4 regions of the Nocardioides sp. FY1077 genome follow, and region 1 is predicted to be linked to each of the others. Evidence: predicted binding sites of a transcription regulator. Region 1 holds the regulator's gene; each other region holds the start of a gene.
What was found. Region 1 encodes LexA, which represses DNA repair genes until DNA is damaged. Its sites were predicted from a motif close to TCGAACANNTGTTCGA; they were not measured.
Positions count from the first base shown of each region.

Region 2: a site for LexA is predicted at 3,758-3,773, ahead of AC4OR8_RS15975 (HNH endonuclease signature motif containing protein). Genes of this name have one in related genera too.
Region 3: a site for LexA is predicted at 3,044-3,059, ahead of AC4OR8_RS11240 (HNH endonuclease signature motif containing protein). Genes of this name have one in related genera too.
Region 4: a site for LexA is predicted at 2,745-2,760, ahead of AC4OR8_RS06695 (HNH endonuclease signature motif containing protein). Genes of this name have one in related genera too.

Region 1 covers NZ_JBZWDB010000003.1:1,136,381-1,142,341, forward strand. The annotation lists gene AC4OR8_RS15005 (vitamin B12-dependent ribonucleotide reductase) at 1-1,069, opposite strand, end outside; gene nrdR (transcriptional regulator NrdR) at 1,268-1,768, opposite strand; gene AC4OR8_RS15015 (hypothetical protein) at 2,213-2,584, shown strand; gene AC4OR8_RS15020 (LysM peptidoglycan-binding domain-containing protein) at 2,788-3,105, opposite strand; gene lexA (transcriptional repressor LexA) at 3,493-4,218, shown strand; gene AC4OR8_RS15030 (MXAN_6640 family putative metalloprotease) at 4,402-5,961, shown strand, end outside.
Region 2 covers NZ_JBZWDB010000004.1:161,442-167,402, forward strand. The annotation lists gene fabI (enoyl-ACP reductase FabI) at 1-137, shown strand, start outside; gene AC4OR8_RS15970 (Mur ligase family protein) at 165-1,862, shown strand; gene AC4OR8_RS15975 (HNH endonuclease signature motif containing protein) at 2,425-3,744, opposite strand; gene cphA (cyanophycin synthetase) at 4,332-5,961, opposite strand, start outside.
Region 3 covers NZ_JBZWDB010000003.1:363,182-369,142, reverse strand. The annotation lists gene hisB (imidazoleglycerol-phosphate dehydratase HisB) at 1-558, shown strand, start outside; gene hisH (imidazole glycerol phosphate synthase subunit HisH) at 555-1,202, shown strand; gene priA (bifunctional 1-(5-phosphoribosyl)-5-((5-phosphoribosylamino)methylideneamino)imidazole-4-carboxamide isomerase/phosphoribosylanthranilate isomerase PriA) at 1,280-2,029, shown strand; gene hisF (imidazole glycerol phosphate synthase subunit HisF) at 2,026-2,787, shown strand; gene AC4OR8_RS11240 (HNH endonuclease signature motif containing protein) at 3,073-4,398, shown strand; gene AC4OR8_RS11235 (ABC transporter ATP-binding protein) at 5,251-5,961, shown strand, end outside.
Region 4 covers NZ_JBZWDB010000002.1:369,870-375,830, reverse strand. The annotation lists gene mshD (mycothiol synthase) at 1-114, shown strand, start outside; gene ygfZ (CAF17-like 4Fe-4S cluster assembly/insertion protein YgfZ) at 805-1,740, opposite strand; gene AC4OR8_RS06705 (Fur family transcriptional regulator) at 1,737-2,192, opposite strand; gene AC4OR8_RS06700 (heme-binding beta-barrel domain-containing protein) at 2,194-2,688, opposite strand; gene AC4OR8_RS06695 (HNH endonuclease signature motif containing protein) at 2,791-4,098, shown strand; gene AC4OR8_RS06690 (DsrE family protein) at 4,134-4,496, shown strand; gene AC4OR8_RS06685 (hypothetical protein) at 4,606-5,961, shown strand, end outside.

The DNA of each region.
Region 1 (5,961 bases):
TGATCCGGCCGGTCTCGGGGTTGGTGTGCCAGTCGTTGATGGTGTCGTCGTACTGCAGGCCCGGGTCGGCGCACTCCCACGCGGCGGTGGCGATCTTGCGCCACAGCTCGCGGGCGTCCACGGTCTCGATGACCGAGCCGTCCTTGCGCGAGCGCAGGCCGAACTCGGTGCCGTCCTCGACGGCGCGCATGAACTCGTCGGAGACCCGCACGGAGTTGTTGGCGTTCTGGTACTGCACCGAGGTGATGTCCTCGCCGCCGAGGTCCATGTCGAAGCCGGCGTCGCGCAGCGCGCGGATCTTGTCCTCCTCGCGCGCCTTGGTCGCCACGAACTCCTCGATGTCGGGGTGGTCGACGTCGAGGACGACCATCTTCGCCGCGCGGCGGGTGGCGCCACCGGACTTGATGGTGCCGGCGGAGGCGTCGGCGCCGCGCATGAACGACACGGGGCCCGAGGCGGTGCCGCCGGAGGAGAGCAGCTCCTTGGAGGAGCGGATGCGGGAGAGGTTGAGGCCGGCGCCGGAGCCGCCCTTGAAGATGAACCCCTCCTCCTTGTACCAGTTCAGGATCGAGTCCATGGAGTCGTCGACGGAGAGGATGAAGCACGCCGAGACCTGCTGGGGCGAGGGGGTGCCGACGTTGAACCAGACCGGGGAGTTGAACGAGAAGTACTGGTGGACCAGGAGCCAGGTCAGCTCGTGCTCGAAGACCTCGGCGTCGGCGGGGCTGGCGAAGTACCCGTTGTCCTCGCCGCCCTTGCGGTAGGACGTGACGACCCGGTCGACGAGCTGCTTGAGGCTCTGCTCGCGCACGTCGGAGCCGACGGCGCCGCGGAAGTACTTCGTGGTGACGATGGTGGAGGCGTTGACCGACCAGAAGTCGGGGAACTCGACACCCTTCTGCTCGAAGACGGTCGCGCCGGTCTTCCAGTTGGTCTGGACGACGTCGCGGCGCTCCCAGGTCAGCTCGTCGTAGGGGTGCACGCCGGCGGTGCTGAACACCCGCTCGAAGCTGAGGCCCTTGCCTGCGGACGCGGCTCCGGTCTGGGCGCCGCTCATCGTCTCGGTCATTCGGTTGGTCTCCCTGGTTCGGCGGTGCGCGGGGCGCGGTGTGTGGCGTGCGGGGGGTGGCGCTGCGGTGGTGCGGGGGGCGACGTCCATGGTCGCGGCGACCACCGACAGTCACGGGGTCGCGTGGGCGGGCCCCGGGGAAGAGGTGGTGCGCCCGGCAGGTGGCTTCCCCACCACCTGCCGGGCGGTCTGTGGGCCCTACCCGGTGGGGGCAGGGGTGGGCGCGCCGTCGACCAGCTCGGTGAGCTGCTCGGCGCGCTGGGTGCGCAGCTCGGCGATCTCGGCCTCGAAGTCCTCGGCGGACTCGAAGGCCTTGTAGACCGACGCGAAGCGCAGGTAGGCGACCTCGTCGAGCTCGCGCAGCGGCGCGAGGATGGCCAGGCCGACCTCGTGGGCCGGCACCTCGGCCTGGCCGCGACCGCGCACGGTGTCTTCGACGGCCTGGCCCAGGCAGGCGAGGTCGTGCTCGGTGACCGGACGGCCCTTGCAGGCCTTGCGGGCGCCGGCGACGGCCTTGTCGCGGTGGAACGGCTCGGTGGCACCGGAGCGCTTCACCACGGCGAGCTGCATGAGCTCGACGGTGGAGAACCGCTCCTTGCACTCCAGGCACTGGCGACGTCGACGGATCGACCCGCCGTCCTCGGCCACGCGGGAGTCGAGGACCTTGGTGTCGGCGTGGTGGCAGAACGGGCAGTGCACGACGGGTCCTCCTCTCCCTCATTGGCGGCCCCGCACCGACCCGACACCCCGTGGGGGTGTGCAGTCGGTGTGGATAACCGGGCTCTTCCTGTGTAGAACACGCTTCGACCTGTGGGGCTTCCACCCCTGGCCTGTGCACTAGATGTGGATAACTACACCGGTGTAACTACTAGATGTAGGGAACCGTACGCCCGTCGAGGGCAGGGCGCAACCTGTTCGGCGAGTCGCGCGCCGGGCGTTTCGCTGCCGCCGCAAAGCCGCAGGTCAGCGCGCCGCGGACCGCTCGCCCGGCGGTCCGGACAGGTCCGTCACGGGCGTGTCGCGGGCGTCCAGGCCGCTCCGCCGGGCGGCCGAGCGGTGGTGGCGGGCGCGACGCCTCCTGATCTCCCGCTCCGACCTGCGCGTCCCGCTGCGCCGGGCGGGCACGTCGGACACAATGACCCGGTGAGCAGCGCGGGGAGACGAGCAGGCTCGCGCCGAGCCGCCAAGCCGCCCCGCACGTTCCAGCCGCGACTCCTCCTGCTCGCCCTCGCCGTCACGCTGTCGGTGGTGGCGTGGGGCTACCTCGTGTACGCCGCGATCGACTTCGGCACCACCGCCCGCGACGGCGACGTCCGCGCGTGGTGGTTCCTCGCCCTGGCCTCGCTAGGGGCCGTCGCGTGCCTGTTCGTCGGACTGGTGCTCGTCGCCCGGTTGTTGCGGGCGCTGGGGATCACCGCTCCCCCGTCCGGCGGGTCGCCGGCCTCGGGGGACGACGCGGACGACGCGGACGGTGGTCCCGCCACTGCTCCTGGTGGGCGGCGGGCCTCGCGCTGAGGCCTGGTCGTCGGTTCGGTGGTTTCGAGACGCTCGCTGCGCTCGCTCCTCAACCACCGAGCGCTGCGGTCGTTGCTCGCTCCCGGGGGACAGGAAAGGGGCAGGCCCGATGGGCCCGCCCCTCGTCTTCCCCAGCTCACCAGCCGGGGTCGAAGCGGCTGGTGAGGTCAGTGGCCGGGCGCGTGGCGCTGCCGGCGGGTGGATCAGCTGGTGGGGACCCGCAGCTGCTGGCCGGCGATCACCAGGCCGCCGTCGAGGTCGTTCAGGGTCTGGATCTCCGCGATCGCCCCACGCAGGTCGCCGTCGGCGGAGGTGGCGGCCGCGATGTCCCACAGGGTGTCACCGGTGCCGACGGTGATGACCTCGGTGGGCTGGGCCTGGGAGGTGGCCACGGAGCCGGCGGCCAGCCAGACCCCGACGGCGAGCACGACCAGCAGGGAGAGCGTGAACACGACCAGTCGGCCGCGGCGGGTCAGCCGCACGGTCGGGGCGTGGACGGGGTGCAGGGTCATCGTGCTCATGGGGACCTCCTGGGGAAGTGGCGGTCGGCCTCGGGTGGGGCTCGGTCGGTCACGCTGATGTCTAACGGGCGCCACCGACAGTCCTGGCGGACCGCCTGGAGTGGCCGAGTCGACCACACGTTCGATCGAACACATGAGCGAGAGTAGATCAGGTGTTCGACACCGCGCAAGGGTCCAGACGAACGGATGTTCGACCGGATCCGCGCCGGCGACGGGGACGGGCGCGACACGCCGTTCGAACAGGTGTTTGAAGTCGCCCGGCGCGACTGGCAGGGTGAGGCACGTCGCCCCCGCCGGGCGACGCACGACCTCCACCCGGACCCACGCACCCGGGCGGGGCACGAGGACCGGGCCGGCGCCAGCCGTGCCGGAGCAGAGAGGTGGACGATGGCGACGAACGAGGTGGGGGGCACGGTGTCCGAGTTCCCCGAAGGTGCTCCCGACGCGACGGGCCTGACCCCGCGCCAGCTGCGCGTGCTGGCCACGATTCGCGACGCGATCGAGAAGCGGGGCTACCCCCCGAGCATGCGCGAGATCGGCAACGCGGTGGGGCTGACCAGCACCTCCAGCGTGGCCCACCAGCTGAAGGTGCTCGAGGAGAAGGGCTTCCTCAAGCGCGACCCCAACCGCCCGCGTGCGCTCGAGGTGTTCCTGCCGGAGGTGCTCGCCGCACGCCGCTCGATCTCCGCGGCGGAGGAGTCGTCCTTCGACGAGACCGGTGTGGGCGACGCGATGCCCGCGGCGACGTACGTGCCGGTCGTCGGCCGCATCGCCGCCGGTGGCCCGATCCTGGCCGAGCAGCGGGTGGAGGACGTGTTCCCCCTGCCCAAGCAGCTCGTCGGCGACGGTCAGCTGTTCCTGCTCGAGGTGTCGGGTGAGTCGATGATCGACGCCGCGATCTGCAACGGCGACTACGTCGTCATCCGGCAGCAGCCGACCGCGAACAACGGCGAGATCGTCGCCGCGATGATCGACGGCGAGGCCACCGTCAAGACCTTCCAGCGCAAGGACGGCCAGGTCTGGCTGCTCCCCCACAACGACTCCTTCGAGCCCATCGACGGCACCCACGCCACGATCCTGGGCAAGGTCACCGCGGTCCTGCGCCGCGTCTGACCCGCTCCACCGGGGCCCACCGCTGCGGGCCCCGTCCCGCTCCGGGGCTGCCCCACCCGCGTCGCGCCGGGCCCGTCGGACCACCGACGGGCCCAGTGTCGCGTGCGGATCCGCCGAGTCGGCGCTGTCGGTGACGCGTGAGACGCTGGACGTCCTGCTCGTCCCCCACCCCCGGGAGCCCGCGTGCGTCGCACCCCCTCCGTCCTGCTCGCCCCCCTCGCCGCCCTCGCCCTGGGCGCGGGACTGCTGGTGCCGGCCGCGGCCGACCCGGTCGACGCCCCTGCTGGCGGTGCAGCGAGCGAGGCCGTCGAGGTAGTCGGTGAGGCGACCGGCGAGGTGACCCCGGCCCAGGCCGCGGAGGCGCTGGAGACGGTCGAGGAGCTCCTCGACCCGGACGCGACCCCGGCGACCGACCCCGACGTCGAGGCCACCGAGGCCCTGCGTGACCTCGCCCGCAGCCTGCCCGCGCTGTCGCCGACCGACCGCGCGACGGCGCGCAGCTACCTCGCGCGGCCCAGTGACGGCACAGCCGACCCGTTTGGCTCCGGTTACAGCGCCAGCGCTGGCGAACCCGGTTCCACGTGCAGCACGAACGTCTGCGTGCACTGGGTCGAGCGCAGTTCCGACAAGGTGGCAGACGACGAGGACGTCAGCACCGTGCCCGCCTACGTCGACACGACGCTCGCCACGTTGCAGAAGGTGCACGACACCTACGTGGCCGCGGGCTACCGGGCCCCGAAGCCCGACGGCGCCAAGGGCGGGAGCCCACTCACGGACGTCTACCTGGTCGATGTGGGTGGCGACAGCATCTACGGCTACTGCACCTCCGACCGGGCCATCCCCACCGGGGAACGCGCCGCTGACGTGCCTGCGTACTGCGTGCTCGACAACGACTTCCGCTCGGGCCAGTTCCCGGCGCACACCCCGCTGGAGAACCTGCAGGTCACCGCGGCCCACGAGTACTTCCACGCCGTGCAGTTCGCCTACGACGCCGACGAGGACGGGTGGTTCATCGAGGCCACTGCCACCTGGGCCGAGGACGAGGTCTACGACGCGGTCGACGACAACGTCACCTACCTGCGCTCCGGTCCGCTGGGCCGACCGCGGGCCTCGATGGACGGTGACAGCGACCTGCGGGTATACGGCGACTGGATCTTCTTCCGCCACCTCACCGAGGCGCTGCCCGCCAGCACCGGCGAGCTCCCCTCGCTGGTCCGCCGCGCCTGGGAGCGCGCCGACAGCGCCGTCGGCGGTCCCGACGAGTACTCGGTGCAGGCCGTGGCCGGTGCGCTCGGCGAGCGGGATGTCGCACTGCGCGACGCCTACGCCCGCTTCGCCGCCGACAACCGACGCCCCGGCCTGGCCTACGAGGAGGGCTCCGCGCAGCGCTACCCCACCGCCCCGCTGTGGCGCAGCGCCACCCTGTCGCCGACACAGCGCTCCACCGGGCGCCGCACCGTGCGCCTCGACCACCTCAGCAGCGCCACCCACCGGTTCACCCCCGGTGCGGGCCTCGACACCGGGTGGAAGCTCGCGCTCACGCTCGACCTGCCGGTGAGCGCCCGCGGCACCGAGGTCGCCCTCACCGTCGTGCCGACCAGCGGTCGGCCGACCACGCGGCTGCTCCGGCTCGGCGCCGACGGCGACGGCCGGGTCAACACCGGCTTCTCCGCTGCGGCCGTGCGCCAGGTCGAGGTCACCCTGGTCAACGCCAGCAGGCGCTACCGGTGCGGCGTGGCCCCC
Region 2 (5,961 bases), on a different contig from region 1:
GTGCACCGCTGGGCTGGGACAACACCGACCAGGACCCCACCGCGCGCGCCGTGGTGGCCCTGCTCTCCGACTTCTTCGGTGCCACCACCGGCGAGATCGTGCACGTCGACGGCGGCCTCCACGCGATGGGCGCCTGACCGGGCGCAGCCGGTAGCGTCGCGCCGGTGACCTCCCTCGTCGAGCTCCGGGTCCTGGAGGGGCCGAACCTCTACTTCCCCCGCGCGGCGGTGAAGCTGACCCTGGACGTCGGCGCGCTGTCGGCCGCACCGGAGGCGACCGCGGCGCGGTTCGCCCGTCGCATCGGCCTGCGCGAGGCGCGCCCCGGCGCGCCCGGCACAGGATTCCGCCAGCGCTTCGCGCTGCGGGCGGTGGGCCGCTTGTTGCGCGCCGTCGCGGTCGAGGGCGGTACGTCGCGCCTCGCCGTGCGGGTGCGCCCGACCAACGACCCCCACCAGGTGGTGGTGGCCTACCCGTGGGCCCACCGCGAGCGGGCCCAGGAGATGGGCCGGGCGGTGGCCGACGTGCTGGACGCCCTGCCGGGCGCCGACTCGACGGTCGACCTCGAGGAGGCCGTGAGCGCCGCGGCCCGGCGGGTGGCGGCGAGCGAGCCCGGGGCGGCGCCCCACACGATCGTGCCGCAGGTGCCGGTGGTGGCCGTGACCGGCACGAACGGCAAGACCACGACCTCGCGGATGGTCGCCCACATCGGGCGCACCCACGGCTGGCGGGTCGGCTGGTCGAGCACCGACGGCGTGTACGTCGACGGCGTGCTGGTGGAGCCCGGTGACTACTCCGGGCCCAGCGGCGCCGGGCGGGTGCTGGCCCACGAGGGGGTGGAGCTCGCGGTGACCGAGACGGCGCGCGGCGGCATCCTGCTCAAGGGCATCGGGATCACCCGCAACGACGTCTCCGTGGTCACCAACGTCTCCGCCGACCACCTCGGGCTCCAGGGCATCGACACCCTCGACCAGCTGGCGGAGGTCAAGGGGGTCGTCCCCCGGATCACCCGCCGCAGCGGCTGGGCGGTGCTGAACGGCGACGACCCGCGGGTGCTGGCGATGCGCCACGACCTGCGGGCCCGGCCGTGGGTGTTCTCCCGCGACCCCGACGCCCCGGCGATCCGGGAGGTGCTGGGAGCCCGCGGGCGGGCCACCACCGTGATCGACGGCTGGCTGTGCGTGCTCACCCCCCGCTCCGACCCCGACCCGCTGGTCGAGCTGGTCGACGTGCCGATGACGCTGGCCGGGCTGTCGCGGTTCAACGTCGAGAACGCGCTGGCCGCGGCGTCGGCGGCCCTCGCCGTCGGGGTGCCGCGTGACGTGGTGGTGGAGGGGCTGCGCTCGTTCCGCCCCGACGCCGAGCACAACCCGGGCCGGATGAACTGCTTCACGGTCGCCGACGTCACGGTGGTCGTCGACCTCGCCCACAACGAGGCGGGCCTGGAGGCGCTGCTGGAGGTCATGGGCGGCCTGCGCCGCCCGGGTGCGCGGCTGCTGCTCGGCCTGGGCGTCGTGGGCGACCGCCAGGACGACCTCATCACCACCCTCGGCGAGGTCGCGGCCCGCGACAGCGACGTGGTGGCCATCGGCCACAAGGAGCACTACCTGCGCGGGCGCACCCCCGACGAGCTCGACGCGCTGATGCGGGAGGGTGCGGCCCGGGTCGGAGTCGCCCACGTGCCGGCGTACCCGACCGAGGTGGCGTGCCTCTCGGCCCTGGTCGGCCAGGCGCTGCCGGGTGACGTCGTGGGCCTCATGTGCCACGCCGAGCGCGCCGAGGTCTACGCCTGGCTCGCCGCCGCCGGCGGCACCCCCGACGGCCCCGAAGTGCTGGCGGCCAAGGTCCGCGCCGCGACCCCGTAGCCCTGCCCGACCCGGTGGTCGAGTACAGGTACCCCGCGCTGGCGGCGGTGTCGACACGCGCGCTGCGCGCCCTGCCGACCACGAGTCGGACTTCTTCTCGGTGGTCGAGTGCCGAGGAGCGCCAGCGACGAGGTGTATCGAGACCATGGAACCGTCCGCTGGGACTTGCCCGGGCAGGTCCCGGCGGCGGGTTGCGAGGGTTTCGACACGGGCGCTGCGCGCCCTGCCGACCACCGAACCGTCGCCAGCCTCGGTGGTCGAGTGCCGAGGAGCGCCAGCGACGAGGTGTATCGAGACCACGGAACCGTCCGCTGGGACTTGCCCGGGCAGGTCCCGGCGCGGGCTGCGGGGATTTCGACACGGGCGCTAGCGCGCCCTGCCGACCACCGAACCGTCGCCAGCCTCGGTGGTCGAGTGCCGAGGAGCGCCAGCGACGAGGTGTATCGAGACCACGGAACCGTCCGCTGGGACTTGCCCGGGCAGGTCCCGGCGCTGGTTGCGGGGGTTTCGACACGGGCGCTAGCGCGCCCTGCTCGACCAACGAAACGGGAGACGGGCGCGGTCAGGTGAGGTGGGTGGTGCCGCTCGGGTCGACGGCGTACCGGTGTCCGTGGGGACTGGTCCACTCGTACGCCGCGGCCGCGGTGCGGGTGTAGGTCCAGCCGTCGTGGGTCTTCGCCCGGTGGTGGCGTCTGCACAGGCACGCCAGGTTGTCGGTCGACGTCTGGCCTGGCGGGCCGCCGTCGGCGAGTGCCCGGTACGGCTTGATGTGGTCCACGTCGGCCGTCCTGGCGGGGCGGGTGCAGTGCGGGAAGCGGCAGGTGCCGTCACGCAGGACGACCTGCTCGCGCAACCGGTCCGGCACCTCGTAGGCGTCAGTGGCGATCTGCTGGGTCAGGTCGAGGACCGGGCGGACGGTCACCGCGGTACCGCTGCTGGCGCACCAGGTCTTCACCTGCTCGGCGGTCACAAAGCCGCGGGTCTTCTCTACCCGGGCCAGGTGCAGGTCGGTGTCGTCGTGAAGGGCAGCGTCGCTGAGGTGGACGTGCAGCACGACCTGCCGGGCCGGTCGTCGACGCGGCGTCCGGTCTGCCTCGGTGTCGTCGCGAGTCAGGTAGAGAGCGGCCTGGGCGCGGGCGATCTCCCCGACCGCCATCGCGCGGCGCGCGTCGAGCGACTCCTGACATCCCAGCTCGGCCAGCTGAGCGGCGCAGTGCGCCACCGCGGCGTCGAGGTCCAACGCGTCGGCGAGGTCGAGCTCGCCCTGCACGTGCATGGTTCCGAACACCGACACCTGGGAGGTGTCGACGTCGAAACAACGGTCGTCGGCCGCCTTCGCCGCCCGTGCCCGGGCCTGCTGCGGGTCGTGACGGACGATGGCCTCATCCATCAGCCGGTCCAGCGCGCGGAAGCCGATCTTCGACGCCACCGGGGCCACGTGGCGGTCCACGAACGCCGCAGCGTCCGGAGACAGCGCCAGCGTCTCCTCGGCCACCCGACGCGCCCGCCACACCTGCACATCGCCCGCGGCCACCCGGGACCACAGGCGCGGCAACCGGTGGGCGATCTCGAGGGCGTGACCGACGTACCGCATGCCGGCGTCGCTGCTCATCCCGAGAGCGGCGGCGAGCTCGACGACCGCGAACTCCGAGACCAGTGGCGCACCGTCACCGGCGACCGCGGGCTGCTGATCGGTCCCGGGAACGGCCGCGGCGAGGTCTCGGTCGTCGGTCTCCAGCTCATTGGCCGCAGCCCACTCCACCGCCGTGGTCAGCAGACCCACCTCGGCGGCGTCCGCAGCCTGCCGGTAGCACCTCGCGCGCTCCAGCAGCGAGCCTGCTGCGGGCCCCTGGCGGCGGGGGCGGAGGGCGGTCGAGGTCATGACCTCATTCTAGTCGAACACGTGTTCGGGTGCAGCAGTTCTCCACTGGTGCGCCAGCACGTTGCGGGGTCTCGATACGAGCGCTAGCGCGCCCTACTCGACCAACGAGGGGACCGGCGCTGGCGCGCCCTCCTCGACCAACGAGGGGCGGTCGCTAGCGCGCCCTGCTCGACCAACGAGGGGCGGTCGCTGGCGCGCCCTGCTCGACCGGCAAGGGGATCGGCGCTGGCGCGCCCTGCGGGACCAACGGAGAGGACGGCCGCTGCGTGCCCGGCTCGACAAACGAACGCGTCCGCCGTCGGTGGTCGAATGCGGAGACGCCCTTCGAGATGCTCGCCGCGGTCGCTCCTCGAGAACCACACCGGCGACGAGGTGCGTCGAGACCACCCGGCTGTCCGCCGGGACCGGCCGGGGCAGGTACGAGCGGCTGCGGGGTCTAGACACGAGCGCTGGCGCGCTCTGCTCGACCAACGAGGGGCGGTCGCTGGCGCGCCCCGCGTGAGCGACGGAGAGGACGGGCGCTGCGCGTCCTGCCCGACCGACGAGCTCCCCTGGTCGGTCTCGACAGGAGCGCACCGCGCCCGGGGTCAGGCGTCGGCGGGCACGTAGTCGGGGTCGGCGGCGGGGGCATCGGAGGTGACGCCGGATCCGGCCTGGGCCTGGGGGGCCCAGTTCTCGAGCTCGGTCATCACCGCGCCGTGGGTGTCGACGCAGATGACGACGAGGTCGCCCCGGTTGGCGCGGCTCATCGCGTGGCGCACGGCCTCGATCTCGTCGAGCACCTCCTCGACCTGCTTGCAGCGCGCGCCGTCGGCCATCGCCGAGCGGACCCCCTCGATGACCAGCGCGGACACGTCGCCGCGCGCACGTCCGCGCAGCTGGGTGTCCTCGCGCACGATGACGACGTCGAAGTGCTGCGCGGCGATCTCGCCGAGCTCGCGCATGTCCTGGTCACGACGGTCGCCGGCGGTGGCGATGACGCCGATGCGCGAGGACCGGGCCAGCTCGTGGGTGCCGGCCATCGAGTCGCCGACGCGGTCGACGAAGTCGCCGAGGGCGCGCATGCCGGGGGCGTTGTGGCAGTAGTCGACGATGACGTTGACGCCGTTGACCTCGACCTCGTTGAGCCGGCCGGGGGAGAGGTAGTAGTTGGTGGAGAACGTGCGCAGCCCCTGACGGATGTCGTGCAGCGGGGCTCCGGTGGCGAACGCCGCCGCGGCGGCCCCCAGCGCGTTCTGCACGTTCATCCGGGCCCGGCCGTTGAACGTGGCGGGCAGCAGGTGGGTCCAGGCGAGCTGCATCTCGCGGGGGCCGTGCTTCACCACGATCATCTCCCCGCGCTCCGAGGGGTTGAGCACCAGCGCCTTGCCGCCCCGGCGGCAGTGGGCGTCGATCATCTCGCGCACCTCGCTGCCCGGCTCGTCCATGGAGATCCACACGACCTGGCCCGAGCAGCGCCGGCGCATCTCGCGCACCAGCGGGTCGTCGGCGTTGAGGACGGCGTGCCCGTCGCGCGGGACGGCCTCGACGAGCACCGCCTTCACCTCGGCGAGCTGCTCCACGGTGTCGATCCCGCGCAGCCCGAGGTGGTCGGGTTGCACGTTCAGCACCACCGCGACGTCGTTGCGCTCGTAGCCCAGGCCCTCGCGCAGGATGCCGCCGCGGGCCACCTCGAACACCGCGAGGTCGACGCGCGGGTTCTGCAGCACCATCCGCGCCGAGCGCGGCCCGGAGGCGTCGGAGCGGATCAGCAGCCGCTCGTCGATGACGACGCCGTCGGTGGAGGTCATGCCGACCTTGCGGCCCATGCCCTTGAAGATGTGGCTGATCATCCGGGCGGTGGTGGTCTTGCCGTTGGTGCCGGTCACGGCCACGATCGGGATGCGCGCCTGGCTGCCGGGCGGGAACAGCATGTCGACGACCGGCTTCGCGATGAACTGCGGCTCGCCGATCGTGGGGTGAGTGTGCATCCGGAACCCCGGCGCGGCGTTGACCTCGCAGATCGCGCCGCCGGTCTCGCGCACCGGCTCGGTGATGTCGGGGCAGATGAAGTCGATGCCGGCGATGTCGAGGCCCACCATCTGGGCGGCCTCCTCGGCGATCTCGACGTTCTCGGGGTGGGCCTCGAAGGTGCGGTCGATCGAGATGCCGCCGGTCGACATGTTGCCGGTGAGCGCCAGCTTGACCACCGTGCCGTCGGGCGGGACGTCGGTCATC
Region 3 (5,961 bases), 770 kb from region 1:
GTCGAGGTCGACCTCGACGGCACGGGGCGCCACGACGTCTCGACGGGCGTGGGGTTCTTCGACCACATGCTCACCGCCTTCTCCCGCCACAGCCTGGTCGACCTCACCGTGCGCACCTCCGGCGACGTGCACATCGACGCCCACCACACCGTCGAGGACACCGCGATCGCGCTGGGCCAGGCGCTGCGCCAGGCGCTCGGTGACAAGCAGGGCGTACGCCGCTTCGGCGACGCCACCGTGCCGCTCGACGAGGCGCTGGTGCAGGCCGTCGTCGACGTCTCCGGGCGTCCCTACTGCGTGCACACCGGCGAGCCCGAGGGCCAGGCCTACGTCTCGCTCGGCGGCTCCGGCGTGGGCTACCTCGGCTCGCTGACCCAGCACGTCTTCGAGTCGATCGCGTTCCACGGCCACCTCGCGCTGCACGTGCGGGTGCTGGCCGGGCGCGAGCCCCACCACATCGTGGAGACCCAGTTCAAGGCCTTCGCGCGCGCCTTCCGCGACGCGGTGGCCCTCGACCCGCGCGAGACCGGCGTGCCCTCCACCAAGGGCTCGCTCTGAGCGCCCCGACGGTCGTCGTCCTCGACTACGGCTCGGGCAACCTGCGCTCCGCGGTGCGCGCCGTCGAGCGCACGGGCGCCGACGTGGTGCTGACCTCCGACTTCGACACCGCGCTGGAGGCCGACGGCCTCGTCGTGCCCGGGGTCGGGGCGTACGCCGCCTGCATGGCGGGCCTGCGCGCGGTGCGCGGCGAGCGCATCATCGGGCGTCGCCTGGCCGGCGGACGTCCCGTGCTGGGCGTCTGCGTCGGCATGCAGGTGCTCTTCGCCCGCGGTGTCGAGCACGGCGTGGAGACCGCCGGTTGCGACGAGTGGCCCGGCGTGGTGGAGAAGCTGCAGGCACCCGTCGTCCCCCACATGGGGTGGAACGACGTGGAGGCGCCCGAGGGCTCGACGCTGTTCGCCGGCATCGAGCAGGAGCGGTTCTACTTCGTGCACTCCTACGGCGTGCGCGACTGGCGCCTGGTCACCAACGACCGCACCGCCGCGCCGCTGGTCACCTGGGCCGAGCACGGCGGCGACCGGTTCGTCGCCGCGGTGGAGAACGGCCCGCTGTCGGCCACGCAGTTCCACCCCGAGAAGTCCGGCGACGCCGGCGCCGCGCTGCTGCGAAACTGGGTCTCCGCGCTCGGCGCGGGGGCCTGACCCGTCCCCCTGACCCGTGCCTGGCCCGCCCCGCCGCGGATCCGCCGTACCCGCTGACGACCACTAGGAGCACCTCTGTGTCCGACCACCTCGAGCTCCTCCCCGCCGTCGACATCGCCGGCGGCCAGGCGGTGCAGCTGGTGCAGGGCGTCGCCGGCTCCGAGAAGCGCTTCGGCGACCCCGTCGAGGCCGCCCTGCGCTGGCAGGAGGCCGGCGCGGAGTGGATCCACCTCGTCGACCTCGACGCCGCCTTCGGTCGCGGCCACAACCGCGAGCTGCAGGCGCAGATCGTCGGCGCCCTCGACATCGACGTCGAGATGAGCGGCGGGATCCGCGACGACGAGTCGCTGGCGGCCGCGATGGCCACCGGCTGCCGCCGGGTCAACATCGGCACGGCCGCGCTCGAGCAGCCCGCGTGGTGCGCCCGGGCGATCGCCGAGCACGGCGACCGGGTGGCCGTGGGCCTCGACGTGCGCGGGCGCACGCTCGCCGCGCGCGGCTGGACGCGCGACGGCGGCGACCTGCACGACGTGCTGGCCCGCCTCGACGCCGAGGGCTGCGCCCGCTACGTCGTCACCGACGTCAACAAGGACGGCATGCTGCAGGGCCCCAACCTCGACCTGCTGCGCGAGGTCTGCGGCCTCACCGACCGCCCCGTGGTGGCCTCCGGCGGGATCACCGAGCTGGGCGACCTGGAGGCCCTAATGGGCCTGGTCGACCTCGGCGTCGAGGGCGCCATCATCGGCACCGCGCTCTACGAGGGCCGGTTCACCCTGGTCGACGCCCTCGCGCTGACCCGTCCCGACACCGCAGGGACCCGCCCGTGAGCCTGGCGGTGCGGGTCATCCCGTGCCTCGACGTCGACGGCGGCCGGGTGGTCAAGGGCATCAACTTCCTCGAGCTGCGCGACGCCGGCGACCCCGTGGAGCTGGCGCGCACCTACGACGCCGAGGGCGCCGACGAGCTGACGTTCCTCGACATCTCCGCCTCCCACCAGGGCCGTGCCACCACGATGGAGGTGGTCTCGCGCTGCGCGGAGGAGGTGTTCATCCCGCTCACCGTCGGCGGCGGCATCTCCTCGGTCGAGGACGTCGACCGGCTGCTGCGCGCGGGCGCCGACAAGGTGGCGGTCAACACCGCCGCGATCCGCCGTCCGGAGCTGGTCTCCGAGATCGCCGACCGCTTCGGCAACCAGGTGCTGGTGCTGTCGGTCGACGCGCGGCGTGCGCCGGGCACCGACTCGGGCTTCGAGGTCACCACCCACGGCGGACGGCAGTCGGCCGGCCTCGACGCCGTCGGCTGGGCCGTCCGGGCCGCCGAGCTCGGCGCGGGGGAGATCCTGCTCAACGCCATGGACGCCGACGGCACCCAGGACGGCTTCGACCTCGACCTGGTCGCGGCCGTGCGTCGCGAGGTCGGCGTCCCCGTGATCGCCTCCGGCGGCGCCGGGCGCCTCGAGCACTTCCCCCCCGCCGTCGACGCCGGCGCCGACGCCGTGCTCGCCGCCACCGTCTTCCACTTCGGCACCCTGCGCATCGGCGAGGTCAAGAACGCCCTCGCCGCCGAGGGCCACCCCGTCCGCTGACCCGACCGCCGCTCGCCGGTGTCGAGACCGCTGGACTGTCGCCGGTCGAGTGCCGAGGAGCCCGTCGAGACGCTCGCTGCGCTCGCTCCTCAGGAACCACGCCAGCGACGAGGTGTGTCGAGACCCCACGCCATTCGCTGGTCGAGGTGTATCGAAACCCCCAGGCCCCTCGTTGGTCGAGTGCCGAGGAGCGCCAGCGACGAGGTGTATCGAGACCCCGCAACCAGGGCGATCGACCGGTGGAGAACCACTGCACTCGAACGTGTGTTCGAGTAGAATGAGGGCATGCCCAGCCCCCTCCGCCACCGCCGCCAGGACGCGTCGACCGACGCGCTCCTGACCGCGGCGCTGGGCCACCGCCGGGCGGCTGATGCAGCGGAGACGGCCCTGATGGTGACCACGGTGAAGTGGGCGGCAGCCAACGCCCTGGAGCTGTACGACGACGTGCTCGAGGACGCAGCGACCGTGCCCGGCACCGACCGCCAGCTGGCGGTCGCCGGCGACGGCGCCCCGCTGGTCTCGGAGTTCGCGGTGGTGGAGCTGGCTGCCGCACTGGGCATGTCCAGCGACGCCGGGATGCGGTACGTCGGTCACGCCCTCGAGATCGCTCACCGTCTTCCGCGGCTGTGGTCCCGGGTGACCGCGGGTGACGTGCAGGTGTGGCGGGCTCGCCGGGTGGCGGAGCAGACGCTTGCCCTGTGCCCGTCCGCGGCAGCGTTCGTGGACCGCCACGTGGCCCCGGTGGCGTCCAAGACCGGGTACCGCGCGCTCGACCGGTTGGTCGACGAAGCGATCGTCCGTCACGACCCCGTGCAGGCGGGGGTGCGGGCCGCGAAGGCGGCCGACGACCGGTGCTTCGACGTGGACACCTCGCAGGTGTCGGTGTTCGGCACCATGCACGTGCAGGGCGACCTCGACCTCGCTGACGCGCTGGACCTGGATGCCGCGGTCGCGCACTGCGCGGCGCAGCTGGCCGACCTCGGGTGCACCGAGTCGCTGGACGCCCGCCGCGCGATGGCGGTCGGTGAGATCGCTCGCGCCCAGACGGCCCTCGACCTGACCCGCGACGACACCGAGGCAGACCGGACGCCGCAGCGGCGGCGTCCGGCGCGCCAGGTCGTGCTTCACGTCCACCTCAGCGAGGCCGCCCTCACCGACGACTCCGACCTGCACCTCGCCCGGGTCGAGAAGACCCGCTCGTTCGTGACCGCCGACCAGGTCAAGACCTGGTGCGCCGCCAGCGCCACCTCGGTGACCGTTCGCCCGGTCCTCGACCTCGCCGAGCAGGTGCGCACGGACGCCTACGAGGTCCCCGACCGACTCCGCGAGCAGGTGGTGCAGCGTGACGGCACCTGCCGCTTTCCGCACTGCACCCGCCCAGCCCGGTCATCCGACGTCGACCACATCAACCCGTACCGAGCGCTGAGTGACGGCGGCCCACCCGGCCAGACGGCTACTGCCAACCTGGCGTCGTTGTGTCGACGACATCACCGGGCCAAGACCCACGACGGCTGGACCTACACCCGCACCGCCGCCGCGGCTTACGAGTGGGTCAGTCCTCACGGGCACCGGTACGCCGTCGACCCGAGCGGCACCACCCACCTCACCTGACCGCGCCCTCGTCGGTCGTCGGTCGTCGCGTACGGCGCGCAGCGCCCGGCCCCCGTTCGTTGGTTGAGCAGGGCGCGCTAGCGCCCGTGTCGAAACCTCCGCAGCCCGCGCCGGTACCTGACCTGGGCGCGTCCCAGCGGATGGTTCCGTGGTCTCGATACACCTCGTCGCTGGCGTGGTTCCTGAGGAGCGAGCGCAGCGAGCGTCTCGAAGGGCTCCTCGGCACTCGACCACCGAAGTCAGCCCGTTGGTTGAGCAGGGCGTGCAGCGCCCGTGTCGAAACCCCTGTCGCCGGCGCTGGTACCTGCCTGGGGACAGCCCCCCCGCGGAGGGTCGGGTGGTCTCGATACACCTCGTCGCTGGCGCTCCTCGGCACTCGACCACCGAGGCGGGCGGCGGCTCGTTGGTTGAGCAGGGCGCGCAGCGCCCGTGTCGAAACCCCCGCAGCCAGCGCTGGTACCTGCCCCGGTCCAGTCCCCGGCGGACGGTAGTGGTCTCGATACACCTCGTCGCTGGCGTGGTTCCTGAGGAGCGAGCGCAGCGAGCGTCTCGAAGGGCTCCTCGGCACTCGACCACCGAGGCGAGCCGGGTCCGATGACGGGGCACGGCTCACCGCACCGGCCCCGTCGCAGGTCGAGCAGGGCGCGCAACGCAGGCCCCCCATCGTTTGGTCGAGCAGGGCGCGCAGCCCACGTCGAGACGCTGGGTGCCGCGCGGTGTCGCAGGGGCGTACGTCGTGGTCGACCACGGGGATGGCGGTGTCGTCGGTGGCGGGGAATACCGTGCCGAGGGCGGGGGGTTGACCCACGGCCCGATCGCACGACGCAGAGGAGCACGGCAGGTGTCACGACGGTGAGCGCGACCCAGGAGACGATCGACCGCGACGCCGCCGAGATGGCCGCCTCGCGGCGTTCGACCACCCGCGACGGCTTCGGCGTCCTGTGGGTTGCCATCCGGCGCGAGCCCTGGATCTTCACGCTCTCCACGCTGGGCAGCGTGCTGTTCGGCGCCCTCACCGTGGCCGACGCGTGGGTGCTCGGCTGGGCGACCGACAACGCCGTCCTGCCCGCGTTCCGCACCGGCGAGATCAGCGGCGGGCTGCTGTGGGCGGTGCTGGCGCTGTTCCTGGGCGTGGCCATCCTGCGGGCGGTCGGCATCGTGGCGCGTCGCCTCGGCGCCGGCATCATGCAGTACCGCATGCAGGCCCACACCCGGCGCGCGGTGACCCGGCAGTACCTCCGGCTGCCCATGGAGTGGCACCAGCGCCACCCCACCGGCCAGCTGCTCTCCAACGCCAACTCCGACGTCGAGGCCGCCTGGGGCCCCATCGCGCCGCTGCCGATGGCGGTCGGCACGGTGGCGATGATGGTGATCGCGGTGGTGCAGATGCTGGTCGCCGACCTGGTGCTCGCGATGGTCGGGCTGCTGGTGTTCCCGGCGGTCATTGCCGCCAACCTCGCCTACCAGCGGCTCGCCTCGCCGCTGATGACCCGCGCCCAGCAGCTGCGCGCCGAGGTCAGCGAGATCGCCCACGAGTCCTTCGACGGCGCCATGGTGGTCAAG
Region 4 (5,961 bases), on a different contig from region 1:
GCCGAGGTGCTGCTCTACGTCGAGTCCGACAACACCGCCGCGGTCGCGACGTACTCGGGGCTCGGCTTCACCCACGCCGCCGCCGACACGAACGTGATGTACCGGCGCGGGTAGCGGCCGGGCGGTCCTGGTGTCAGTTGTGCCGCTCCGTGTGGGGGCACCGGCTGCCGTACTTGCGCCTGCAGCGCAGCTTGCGTCTCCACCGACCGAGGCTCATGGGCACGCGTCCAGTGGAGCAGCGCTCGGGCCCGTTCGCCACGGGTGACTAGACAACCCGGTCACCACGCCACGCCGGTCAGAGGACCAGGCCGAGCAGCGAGCCGAGAAGGCCGGCCCAGGCAGTCAGGCCGAGGCCGATGAGCACGTAGAAAGCAGACATAGAGAACCCCACGGGTCACGAGGATAGGGGTCCACCCCAGCCTCCCCCATGGCCCAGAATGACTATGGCCGTAGTCAGTTCGGACTAGTGGGGGGTGCCGATCGGCCGGTCCGGGACCACGGCGACGCACGGCCTTCGGTGGTCGGGTGCACCGGAGCGCGGAGGTCTCGATACGGCTCGTCGCTGGCGCTCCTCCCCTACTCGACCAACGAGACGCACGGCCTTCGGTGGTCGAGTGCCGAGGAGCGCCAGCGACGAGGTGTATCGAGACCCCCCGGGTGCACCGGAGCGCGGAGGTCTCGATACGGCTCGTCGCTGGCGCTCCTCCCCTACTCGACCAACGAGACGCACGACCTTCGGTGGTCGAGTGCCGAGGAGCGCCAGCGACGAGGTGTATCGAGACCCCCCGGCGCGCCGGGCGCGCCTCAGCGCAGCGGGCGCACGTGCAGGCCGACCTCGGGGTCGACGACGACCTCCTGGGCGGCGGGCATGCCGTCGACGTCGAGCTGGGCGTCGACCGGCACGTTGCGCTTGACCAGCGCCAGCGCGACCGGGCCGAGCTCGTGGTGGCGGGCGGAGGTGCCGACGAAGCCGACGACCTTCTCGCCCAGGCGCAGCTCGGCGCCGCGGGTGGGCAGCCGGTTCTCGGTGCCGTCGAGGTGGAGCAGCGTGAGGCGCCGGGGCGGCCGGCCGAGGGTGTGCACCCGCGCGACGGTCTCCTGACCGCGGTAGCAGCCCTTGTCGAGGTGCACCGCCGGGCCGACCCAGCCGGCCTCGTTGGGGATCGTGCGGGCATCGGTGTCGAGGCCGAGGCGCGGCTCGCCGCGGGCGATGCGCAGCGCCTCGAAGGCCCACAGGCCGGCGGGCGGCGCGGCGGCCGCGGCGTACGCCTCGAGCTGCTCGCGCGGGACCAGGTCGTAGCCGCCGGTGGCGGCGCGCCAGGCGACGGCCACCTCGGCGGTCACGTCGGCGAGCTCGACGCGGGTCATGAAGACCATGCGCTGCAGGAAGTCCAGGAGCGGCCCGGCCGCGCCGGGCTCGGTGTGGGCGGTGAACGCCGTGCCGTCGTCGACGCCGGTGAACGCGTGCTCCACGTGGCCCTGCGGGCTCAGCACCAGCGCGGTGGTCCAGGTGCCGGGGACGAGGCCGTGGAAGAACTGGGTGGTGAGGCTGTGCAGCCAGGTCAGCCGGTCGGGACCGGTGATGCGCACGACGTCGCGGTGCGACAGGTCGACAAAGCCCTCCCCCGCCTCGAGCGCGCGCTGCTCGGTGTTGAACGAGCCGTAGTGGGCCGCCACGGGGGCGTCGATGCCGTCGCCGCCGACGGCGCCGGGCAGGTGGAGCAGGGGGCTGGTCGTCATCGGGGGTCCTCACGGTCGGTCGCGCAGTCCTGGCAGTGGCCGAAGACCGTCAGGTGACCGAGGTCGACCACGAACTGCTTCTCGGCGGCCAGCCGGGCGACGAGCTCGGAGGCCACTGAGGCGTCAACGGAGGTGACCCGCTCGCAATTCCGGCACACGAGGTGGAAGTGCTCGTGGTCGGTGACCGAGTGGTACGTCGGAGCCCGGTCCGACAGGTGCGCGTGGCGCACCAGCCCGAGCTCCTCCAGCACCTCCAGGGTGCGGTAGATGGTGGAGATGTTGACCGCCGTGGAGTGCTGGTGCACCTCGGCCAGCACCTCGTCGGGCGTGGCGTGGCCGAGCCGCTCCACCGCGGCGAGGATCAGCTCGCGCTGCGGCGTCAGCCGGTATCCGCTGCCGCGCAGACGGCTGCGGAGGTCGTGCCCCCCTGGCGTCCCGGGTGTCTCGGACATCTCAGGCGCGCTGCAGCCGGGCCCACAGGTGGGGCTGCAGGGGCTGGCCCACCGCGGCCATGTCGTAGGCGTAGAGCAGGTCACCCTCCACGTTGCCGTACAGGCGGTGACCGGCGGTGACCTCCTTGGCGGTCTCGGTGCGGGCCACGGCGTCGGTGGCGAGCTCGACCTTGCCGTCGGCGGCCTCGCCGTACCAGATCTCGACCACGCCGGTGTTGTGGCTGAGCAGCAGCTCGACCTTGCCGTCGCCGGGGCAGCGCAGGAACCCGGTCTCCTGGGCGGCGTCGCGCACCTTCTCGCCGTGCTCGTCGACGATCCAGGTGCGGGAGAAGTAGTGCAGGAACGGTCGGCCGTCCTGCTGGAAGATCAGCTCCTGGGCGTAGTCGTACGGCTCGATCGCCGGGTAGTCACCCTTGCCGTTGCCGCGCCACGTGCCGAGCATCCAGGCCACGGGGCCGCAGTTGGGGTGGAGGTTGTCGGGGAGCTGGAAGACCACCGGCCCAGCCTAGCCGCGCAGGGCCGCTCCTCCTGCTGACGGTCGTCCACAGATGTTCGAACATCTGTTCCCATGGAGGTGGTCCGCGGCCTATGATGAGGCATGTCCGTGACCGCGCTCCGACCCCAGGCCACCGGGCCCCTGGCTGCCGTGGCAGCCGCCCGGACCGCGGTGGTCGAGGGCGCCGGGGTCTCGCCGGCCGCGCTCAGCACGCGCGACCTGGCCGAGCTGGTGCACGAGCTCGCCGAGCTGGAGTCGCAGGTGGTGGCCCTGCGGCTCGCGCTGAGCGTGGAGGCCGACGAGCGCGGCGTCGCCTCCGAGACCGCCGACACCGGCACCGACGCGTGGCTCGCCCGCCTCACCGGCGACCCCCGCGAGGTGATGCGCGGCGGGCTGTGGCTGGCCCGGCGACTGCACGAGCAGTACGCCGCGACGCGGGACGCGTTGAGCGAGGGCCGCCTGCGCCTCGACCAGGCCCGCGTCATCGTCCGCGCGGCCGAGCGGGCGCCGGCCGGGGTCACCCCCGAGCAGGTGCGGGCCGCGGAGGAGTCCCTGGTCGCCTGCGCCACCGGCCTCGGCACCCGCTCCGGGCGGCCGATGGACGCGCGGCGCCTGCGCCGGGAGGCCCGTCGAATGTTCGCCGCCGTGCCGGAGGTGCCGACCGAGGTGGTCGACGCCCACGAGGCCGCCGAGCTCGAGCGGGAGGAGCGTGCAGCGGAGGCCGAGACGTGGCTGGCGCTGCACGACAACGGCGACGGCACCTTCTCGGGCCGGTTCACCGTCCCAGAGCTGCACGGTCGGCTGCTGCAGTCGGCCCTGGAGGTGCTGACCGCGCCCCGCCGCCACGCGCGCGACGCCCACGGCGCCGTGGTCACCGACGACACCGTGCCCGGCACCGGCGCGGGCTTCTCGTGGGCCGAGGCGCGGGGCTCCGCGCTGTGCGAGCTGATCGAGCACCTCCCCCGCGACTTCTCCGGCGGCAACGCCGTCACCGCGCTGGTCCACCTCGACCTGGCGCAGCTGCGCCACGACCTCGGCAGCGCCCGGCTCGACGCCGGCGGGCAGGTCTCCCCCGGTGAGGCCCGGCGGCTGGCCTGCGAGGCCGGCCTGCTGCCGCTGGTGCTGGGCGGCGGCTCCGTGCCGCTCGACCTGGGCCGCGAACGACGGCTCCACTCGCGTCGCCAGCGCCAGGCGCTCTCCGCGCGCCACGAGACCTGCGCCGTCACCGGCTGCGACCGGCCGTCCGCGTGGTGCGAGGTACACCACCCCCATGCCTGGTCGGCCGGCGGCGCGACCAGCCTCGACAACGCGCTGCCGCTGTGCGGCCACCACCACCGCCGCGCCCACGACCGACGCTACGACCTGCGCCGCCACGGCACCGGCGACTGGCGGTTCCACCGACGACGGTGATCCCTGCTCCGGTCGGGCTCCCCTACGGTGGCGGCATGCCCCGATCCCTCGTCGTCAAGGTCACCTGCGCGCAGGCCGATCCCGAGCGCGCCAACCAGGCGTTCACCGTGGCCGCGGCCGCCGTCGCGATGGGGGCCGACGTGTCGCTGTGGCTGACCGGCGACGCGGCGGCGTACGCCGTGGCCGGGCGAGGACCCGACCTCGCGCTGCCCCACGCCACCCCGGTCGAGCAGCTGCTGACCACGGTGCTCGAGCTGGGGCGGGTGACGGTGTGCTCGCAGTGCGCCGCGCGCCGCGAGATCACCGCCGACGACGTGCGCGACGGGATACGGGTGGCGGGGGCCGCGGTGTTCACCGAGGAGGTCCTCCAGGACGGCGTGCAGGCGCTCGTCTACTGACCTCGACCCGGGCGCTCGGGGTGGGCCGCCCACGGCGTTCCTCCCGGTCCGGAGGAGGCCGGCGCGCCAGTAGGGTGCTGGCCTGATGAGTGCTCCTGGTGAACCCCCCGTGCCTCCCGAGGACGCCACCGGCCGGTTCTGGCGCCGCCGCGACCGGGCCGGTGACCCCGTGGCGCCGACGTTGACGTGGGAGGAGCTGCAGGCCCGTGTGGTCGAGCAGACGGCGGCGGCCGACCGGGCCGCGTCGCTGCGCCGCTCGGCCGAGATGGCCGCGGCCGAGCAGGCCGCCGAGCGGCTCGTGGCAGAGGAGAGCGCCCGGGCCGCGGTGACGGCCCGCGCCGAGGCCGACCGGGCCGTCGAGGAGCCCGCCCGCCTGGCCGCCGCGTCGTACGCCGCCCGCGACGCCGCCGACCGCGCCGCCGCCGACCACTCGCGGGCCCGCCAGGAGGCCGAGCGCGCCGCCGAGGAGGCCCACCGCCGGCGCGAGGAGGCCGAGGTGGTGGCCCGGGAGGCTGCTGCCGCCGCTGCGGGAGCCGCCGAGGCACGCACCGCGGCCGAGGCGGCCGCCACCGAGGCGCTCACCGGTCGCGCCGCCGCCGAGGAGACCGCGCGGGCCGCGCTGGCCCGGGCCGAGGTGGCCGAGGCGGGCCGCACCGCCGCCGACGACGACGCGGCCCAGCAGGCGCGCCTGGCCACCGACGCCGCTGCCGCCCGGGCCGCCGCCGACGAGGCCGCCCGGGCCCACGCGGAGGCCGCCACGCACGCCCACTCCGACCGCGAGAACGCCGAGCACGCGGCGGTCGCAGCCCACAGCGCGCGGCAGGGCGCGGAGATCGCGGCACGCGAGGCCGCCGAGGGCCGTGACCGCGCCGAGCAGGCGGCCGCCGCCGCCGCGGAGGCTCGCGGGGAGGCCGAGAGCGCCGCCGCGGAGCAGGCCCGACTGGCCGCCGAGGCCCACGACGCCCGCGTGGCGGCGGAGGCCCGCGCGACCGAGGCCGCCGACACCGCCCGGGTCGCGCAGGAGGCCCGCGCCGCCGCCGAGGCCCTCGCCCGCGAGCAGACCGAGGCCGCCGAGCGGGCCCACGCCGACCGCACCTCGGCCGAGGCGGCAGCCGCCGCTGCGGCCGCCGCCGCCGCCGTCGCGGCCGCGGCGCGGGAGGCCGCCGACACCACCGCCACCGCGGCACTGGCCGGACGGGAGAGCGCCGACGCCCGCGCCGCCGAGGCGCTCGCCGGGCGCGAGGCCGCCGACACCGACGCCGCCGAGCAGGCCCGGCGGGCTGCCGAGGCCCACGAGGCACGGCTGGCTGCGGAGGCCCGGGCGACCGAGGCCGCCGACGCCGCCCTCGTCGCGCAGGACGCCCGCGCCGCGGCCGAGGCCGCTGCTCGGGCGCAGGCCGACGTCGCCGGCCGGGCGCTGGTCGACCGCGCAGCCGCCGAGGAGTCGGCGACCGCCGCCGCCCGC